Regions from separate parts of the Pseudomonas sp. LBUM1669 genome, predicted to be linked through region 1. Evidence: riboswitches for the same ligand, from Rfam matches in the RefSeq annotation. Region 1 holds a riboswitch; the other holds the start of a gene.

Region 1 (3,454 bases):
GGTGCGCGCTTCATCGGCGCCCCACTGACGGTCGAAATGCTTGTCGAAACGCGTGCCCACGCCCTGAATCAGCAGGCGCATCGGTTTGTTCGGAATCGCCGCGAAACCTTTGACCCGCAGAATGCCGTGCTGGACCACCAGTTGGGTCAGCGCGTCCAGCAGCAGGCTTTCGTCGGCTTGGGGCAGTTCGATGGAGATGGAATCGAAGGCGTCGTGATCGTGATCGTCTTCGCCTTCATGGTGGTGATCGTGATGGCTGTGCCGGCTGTCGATGTGTTCTTCGGAACCGGCGCCGAGGCCGATCAACACATCCAGTGGCACGCGGCCGCTGCTGGCTTCGATGACTTTGACGGCTGGCGGCAGTTCTTCGGCGACTTCCAGGCGCACACGGGCCAGGTCTTCCGGGCTGATCAGGTCGGCCTTGTTGAGGATCACCAGGTCGGCGCTGGCCAGTTGGTCGGCGAACAGCTCGTGCAGCGGCGATTCGTGGTCCAGGTTCGGGTCGAGTTTGCGCTGGGCGTCGACCTGATCCGGGAAAGCCGCGAAAGTGCCGGCGGCAACGGCTGGGCTGTCGACCACGGTGATGACCGCGTCAACGGTGCAGGCGCTGCGGATTTCCGGCCACTGGAAGGCTTGAACCAGCGGCTTTGGCAGGGCCAGGCCCGAGGTTTCGATCAGGATGTGGTCGAGGTCGCCGCGACGGGCGACGAGTTCGCGCATCACCGGGAAGAATTCTTCCTGGACGGTGCAGCACAGGCAACCGTTGGCCAGTTCGTAGACGCGACCGTTGGCTTCTTCTTCGGTGCAACCGATGGAGCACTGCTTGAGGATTTCGCCGTCAATGCCCAGCTCGCCGAACTCGTTGACGATCACCGCGATGCGGCGGCCCTGCGCGTTGTCGAGCATGTGCCGCAGCAAGGTGGTTTTACCCGAGCCGAGGAAGCCGGTAACGATGGTGACGGGGAGTTTGGCCAGTGTTTTCATCGGATGCCCTTTGGCAAGGTGGCGGGCATACGGGACGACAATCGCTGCGACGGATGCGCGCGCGGAAGAGTTCGCCACCGGATCACCCCGCCCGGTTGTAGTGAGAATCTGTGTCGAGGCAGGTCTCCTGGCTGACGGTGTGCCGGGCTTGTGGGCCTGGCATTCACTGCGCCTTCCCGCGAACCCGCTGAACAGGGTTTGCAGTGGCGTGGCAGCGAACATCACCGTTCACAGTTGCGGGGGCAGCCGCGGCATCGACCGCGTTCCCTTCTTAGCTTCGGCAAATGCCGAAGAACCTCGAAAGCGCAAGGCTACGCATGGTGTGGGGGCGGGTCAATGTCTTGTGGTGCCCTCACCGGCCCCTTCGCGGGCAAGCCTCGCTCCTACAGGATGGCGGTGCTTTTGTAGGAGCGAGGCTTGCCCGCGAAGAATTCACCTCGGCATCGAAATGAGAACCCATGCCAATTGACGCCAAACCCCCGCCCATGCTCTCCTACACGCCTTGTTACGGGTGCCCTTCACAGGGTGAAACGGGAAACCGGTGAATCATGTGCTTTACTCAAAGCCATGTCAGTCCGGTGCTGCCCCCGCAACGGTAAGCGAGCGAAGCGTCAGATCCACTGTGCCAGCAGTTCGGCATGGGAAGGTGATGCTTGCAGGTTCAGGCGCAAGCCTTGGCCCCTCGTGAGCCCGGAGACCGGCCCGCAACACAAAGTGACCTTTACGTCACCGAATAACAAACCCGCGGTGGGCGGGCGCTGTTTGAACCTCTGCGCGCCCGACTCGCAGGGGGCTTCCATGCGCTCTATTCACCCACTGACAGACCAGAGGGAAGCGCCATGTCGATCATCAGCAGCACCGGCCACAGCACCGCCAGCACCACCACGACCCTGAGCCAACGCCTGACCACCGCCGTATGCGCGTCGATCCTCGGTGCGTGCCTCGTGTATTTCGCCGGTTTCTCGCACATCGAAGCGGTGCACAATGCCGCGCACGATACCCGTCACAGCTCAGCCTTCCCGTGCCATTGAGACCTGCCGACATGATCAAGCGTATTGCGCAAACCGCAGGTTTCAGCGGGCTGCTGGCCGCCCTGTTGCTGACCCTGCTGCAAAGTTTCTGGGTCTCTCCGCTGATTCTGCAGGCCGAAACCTACGAAAAATCCGAGCCGGCCGCTGTTGAAGTTCACGAACACGCCGCCGGTGTCGCCGCTCACACTCACGACGCCGAAGCCTGGGAGCCGGAAGACGGCTGGCAGCGTGTGCTGTCGACCACGGGCGGCAACCTGGTGGTCGCCGTCGGTTTCGCCCTGATGCTCGCCGGTCTCTACACCTTGCGTGCACCGACCAAAACCTCCCAAGGCTTGCTTTGGGGCCTGGCCGGTTACGCGACCTTCGTGCTGGCGCCGACCCTCGGCCTGCCGCCTGAACTGCCGGGCACTGCCGCGGCTGATCTGGCCCAACGGCAACTCTGGTGGATCGGCACGGCCGCGTCCACGGCGGTCGGCATCGCGCTGATCGTGTTCAGTCGTCACTGGCTGATGAAGATCCTCGGCGTGGCGATTCTCGCCGTTCCGCACGTGATCGGCGCGCCGCAACCGGAAGTGCACTCAATGCTCGCTCCGGAAGCGCTGGAAGCGCAGTTCAAAATCGCATCGCAGCTGACCAACGTCGCGTTCTGGCTGGCCCTGGGCCTGATCAGCGCCTGGTTGTTTCGCCGCAAAAGCGATGGCCAATACCACGCATGATTGTTACTCGCACAGCGCCGACTTTAGTCGTCGGCCTGGGCTGCCAGCGCGGCTGCCCTGCCAGTACGCTGCGGGCGTTACTCGATCAGGCGTTACAGGCTCATAAAATCGGACTTCACCAGATCAAGGCCCTGGCCAGTATCGACCTGAAGCGCGATGAACCTGGCCTGGTCGAACTCGCCGCACAACTCGCGTTGCCGCTGATGTATTTCAGCAGCGAGCAATTGGAAGGTTACAAACCGCAACTCAGCCATCATTCGGACATCGCGTTCGAACGCACTGGCTGCTACGGCGTGGCGGAAAGTGCCGCCCTGGCCCTCGCCGAACAACTGGCCCAGGCACCGGCGAAACTGCTGATTCCGCGACAAAAATATGCCCAGGCCACCCTGGCGTTGGCTTGCGTTGCGTAAGATCCCCGATAATCCCCGCCTTCGATCATGAGCAATCTTCATCTGAAGCCTTGCCCAAGCCCTTTTTCTGACAGACTCTTTATTCAAAGGAACGGACGATGACCGTCTACTTCATTGGCGCAGGTCCCGGCGACCCGGAACTGATCACCGTCAAAGGCCAACGGCTGATCCGCAGTTGCCCGGTGATCATCTATGCCGGCTCTTTGGTGCCCGCCGCCGTGCTTGAAGGCCATTGCGCCGAGCAGGTGGTCAACAGTGCCGAACTGCATCTGGAGCAGATCATCGAACTGATCAAAACTGCCCATGCCAACGG
Region 2 (3,454 bases), 1.0 Mb from region 1:
AAGGCGCACGTCGAGATCGTTCAACTCGCTGGCCTGAACCAGACCGAGATGCCGACTCGGCAATTCGATCCCGGTTTCCCGCGACAAGGCGCCGTACCAGCGCAAGCCTTCAGTCAGGCTGCCTTCGAGCAATTGCGCATGACGCAGCGTGCCCACGCGGTTGGCCAATACACCGGCAAACGGCAAGTCCGGCTGATACTTCGCCAGCCCCAGCGCCAGCGCACCGAAGGTCTGCGCCATCGCCGTGCCGTCAATCACCCCGAGCACCGGCACACCGAAATGCCGCGCCAGGTCGGCGCTGGACGGCGTGCCGTCGAACAGCCCCATGACGCCTTCAATGAGGATCAGGTCGGCTTCCCCGGCCGCCTCCCACAAAAGCCGACGGCTTTCCTGCTCGCCAACCATCCACATGTCCAGTTGATACACCGGCGCACCGCTGGCGCGCTCGAGAATCATCGGATCGAGAAAGTCCGGGCCGCATTTGAACACGCGCACCTTGCGCCCCTGATTGCGGTGCAAACGGGCCAGCGCGGCGGTGACAGTGGTCTTGCCCTGACCGGAGGCCGGCGCGGCAATCAATACCGCCGGGCATTGACGATGGCTACTCATAAAGTGCAGCTCACAATTCGACGCCTTTTTGCGCTTTGATCCCGGCCTGGAACGCGTGCTTGATCACGCCCATTTCGGTGACCGTGTCGGCCAGTTCGATCATCTCTGGCTTGGCGCCGCGACCGGTGACCACCACGTGTTGCATCGGTGGACGCGCCTGCAAGTCGGTGAGCACCTGATCGAGGTCGAGGTAACCGTGCTTGAGGGCAATATTCAACTCATCCAGCACCACCAGACCAATCGACGGGTCACGCAACAACTCACGCGACACAGCCCACGCGGCTTCGGCGGCGGCGATGTCACGCTGACGGTCCTGGGTTTCCCAAGTGAAACCCTCGCCCATCACATGAAAACGCACCTGCTCCGGGAAGCGGCGGAAGAACAGCTCTTCACCGGTGCTGTTACGGCCCTTGATGAACTGCACCACGCCGCACTGCATGCCGTGGCCCATGGACCGGGCGAGCATGCCGAAGGCCGAGCTGCTCTTGCCTTTGCCGTTGCCGGTCAGCACCAGCAGCAGGCCGCACTCATTCGGCGAGTTGGCGATGCGTTCGTCGATCACGGCTTTTTTGCGCTGCATGCGCGCCAAGTGGCGTTCGTCACGATCAGGGGAATCAGTCATGGGGAGCTCTCCGTTGAGGCTGGATAACGGCGGGCAGGCACAAGAATAGACGGCAAGAAGCCTGGCATCGCCCACCGTGATGCCGTTGGATGAATCAGGCCGGTCTCCGGGCTCATGAGCGGCTCGCGCCGGACTGCGCGCCTTCCCATGTCGACAGTCGACACAGTGGCTCAAGACGCAGTCTTTACTCATTTACCGTTGCGGGGGCAGCGCCGGGATCGTGACGTTTCGTCGCTTGGTGATAGTCACTCACCGGCTTCCCTGTTTCACTCTGTCGGCCACCGCCACAGAGCACCTGAAACAAGCCGCGAAGGTTAGAGGGTTGGGGGTGGAGCGTCAATTGAAGACAAAGCGCGCGCGAGCGATATACTGCCGCCGATCAATTATCTGACATCAATCTTGCACGACACTGTCAGCTTTGATATCAAAGCGCCACAACCCAACATCACAATTACAAGGGTGAGCAACATGCAAGGCATGATTATCAGCAATCCGAAGCTGGAATTCCTGCGACCGGTGCTGGAACGCTGGTTTGACTGTATCGACCGCTACAACACGGTGCGCGGCGATAACGACACGCCTTACTGGCACGACGAAAAAGCCAACCTCGGCCTGCTCTCTGCAGCAGCCTGGATGGCGGAAATGGTCACACTGCAACAAACACCGACGCGCAAACAGAACGAAGAAGGGGAACGCAACGGCCGCGCCGATCTGTATATCGCCACCCCCGAACAACGCGCCTACCTTCAGACTACTCAACGCTGGCCGCGGGTCAATAGCCTGAACCTGACTCAAGCGCTGCAGGACATCACCAGCAACGCCAAGCGCATCAGCTACGCCAGCGACCTGAGACTCGGCTGCCTGTTCGTTGCGCCTCAAAAGGCACAGCAGAGCGCGACACCGGAAGAACTCCAGGACATGGTCGACGACCTGCAAAAGGAACACAGCTGCGCCGTGGCCTGGTATTTCCCATACGCCTACCGCAAGTTGCGCAACGAAGCGGGCAACTATCACCCCGGCATCGCCGTGCTGCTCAAGGAAGCCCGCGGCTGACTGGTTGAACCATCGCGTGCTTAAGCTTCTCTATGATTAAGACAATGCACTCATAGGGAAGTCCAGCATGCACAAGCCCCAGCTCGTTCTCGTCATCGCGCTCGCCGGAGGGCTCGCCGCTTGTGGTGAAACCTCCAGCCTGCAAGTCTCCGACGGCACCGGCCCGTCACCCAAACTGCCCGAACCGAACAAGACCCTGATCCCGACGGTGAACATCGCCCCGGCGATCGGCTGGCCGGATGGCGCGAAACCCACCGCTGCGGCGGGCACTCAAGTGGCGGCATTTGCCGAAGGGCTCGATCACCCGCGCTGGCTCTACGTGCTGCCCAACGGCGATGTGCTGGTAGCCGAAACCAACGCGCCACCGAAACCCGATGACGGCAAAGGCGTTAAAGGCTGGGTCATGAAGAAAGTCATGGGCCGTGCCGGCGCCGCCGTTCCCAGCCCGAATCGCATCACGCTGCTGCGGGACAAGGACCACGACGGCATCGCCGAAACCCGCACGGTGTTCCTGGAAAACCTCAATTCGCCCTTCGGCATGACCCTGGTCGGCAATGACCTGTACGTCGCCGACACCGACCGCTTGCTGCGCTTTCACTATGAAAATGGCGACACCGCGATCAAGTCGCAGCCGATCAAGGTGGTCGACCTGCCGGGTGGCACGCTGAATCACCACTGGACCAAAAACGTCATCGCCAGCAAGGACGGCAGCAAGCTGTACGTCACAGTCGGCTCCAACAGCAATGTCGGAGAAAACGGCCTTGATCAGGAGGAAGGTCGCGCGGCGATCTGGGAAGTGGATCGCGCCACCGGCAATCACCGGATCTTCGCTTCGGGGATTCGTAATCCAAACGGCATGGCCTGGGAACCTCAGACCGGCGCCCTGTGGACGGCGGTCAATGAGCGGGACGAAATCGGTAGCGATCTGGTGCCGGACTACATCACTTCAGTGAAGGACGGCGGGTTCTACGGCTGGCCCTTCAGCTACTACGGCCAGCACGTCGATATTCGCGTCGAGCCGCAGAACCCTGACTTGGTGGCCAAGGCCATTGCGCCGGATTATGCGGTCGGCCCACATACCGCATCGCTGGGCCTGTCGTTTGCCGAGGGCAACACACTTCCAGCGCAATTCAAGGAAGGCGCCTTCATCGGCCAGCACGGCTCATGGAA

Evidence for each region. Region 1 has a riboswitch for cobalamin ahead of ACA051_RS14110 (CbtB domain-containing protein). Riboswitches for the same ligand answer to the same signal wherever they lie in the genome.
Region 2: it holds a riboswitch for cobalamin, as region 1 does, so the genes downstream of both, cobO (cob(I)yrinic acid a,c-diamide adenosyltransferase) here and ACA051_RS14110 (CbtB domain-containing protein) in region 1, are expected to answer to the same signal.

What each region holds. Positions count from the first base shown of each region.
Region 1 is NZ_CP166784.1:3,009,930-3,013,383, reverse strand. It holds gene cobW (cobalamin biosynthesis protein CobW) at 1-984, opposite strand, end outside; cobalamin riboswitch at 1,085-1,299, opposite strand; cobalamin riboswitch at 1,477-1,704, shown strand; gene ACA051_RS14110 (CbtB domain-containing protein) at 1,824-2,015, shown strand; gene ACA051_RS14105 (CbtA family protein) at 2,027-2,731, shown strand; gene ACA051_RS14100 (cobalamin biosynthesis protein) at 2,728-3,141, shown strand; gene cobM (precorrin-4 C(11)-methyltransferase) at 3,240-3,454, shown strand, end outside.
Region 2 is NZ_CP166784.1:2,008,188-2,011,641, reverse strand. It holds gene ACA051_RS09330 (cobyrinic acid a,c-diamide synthase CobB) at 1-609, opposite strand, end outside; gene cobO (cob(I)yrinic acid a,c-diamide adenosyltransferase) at 620-1,231, opposite strand; cobalamin riboswitch at 1,312-1,545, opposite strand; gene ACA051_RS09320 (hypothetical protein) at 1,700-2,284, shown strand; gene ACA051_RS09315 (PQQ-dependent sugar dehydrogenase) at 2,352-3,454, shown strand, end outside.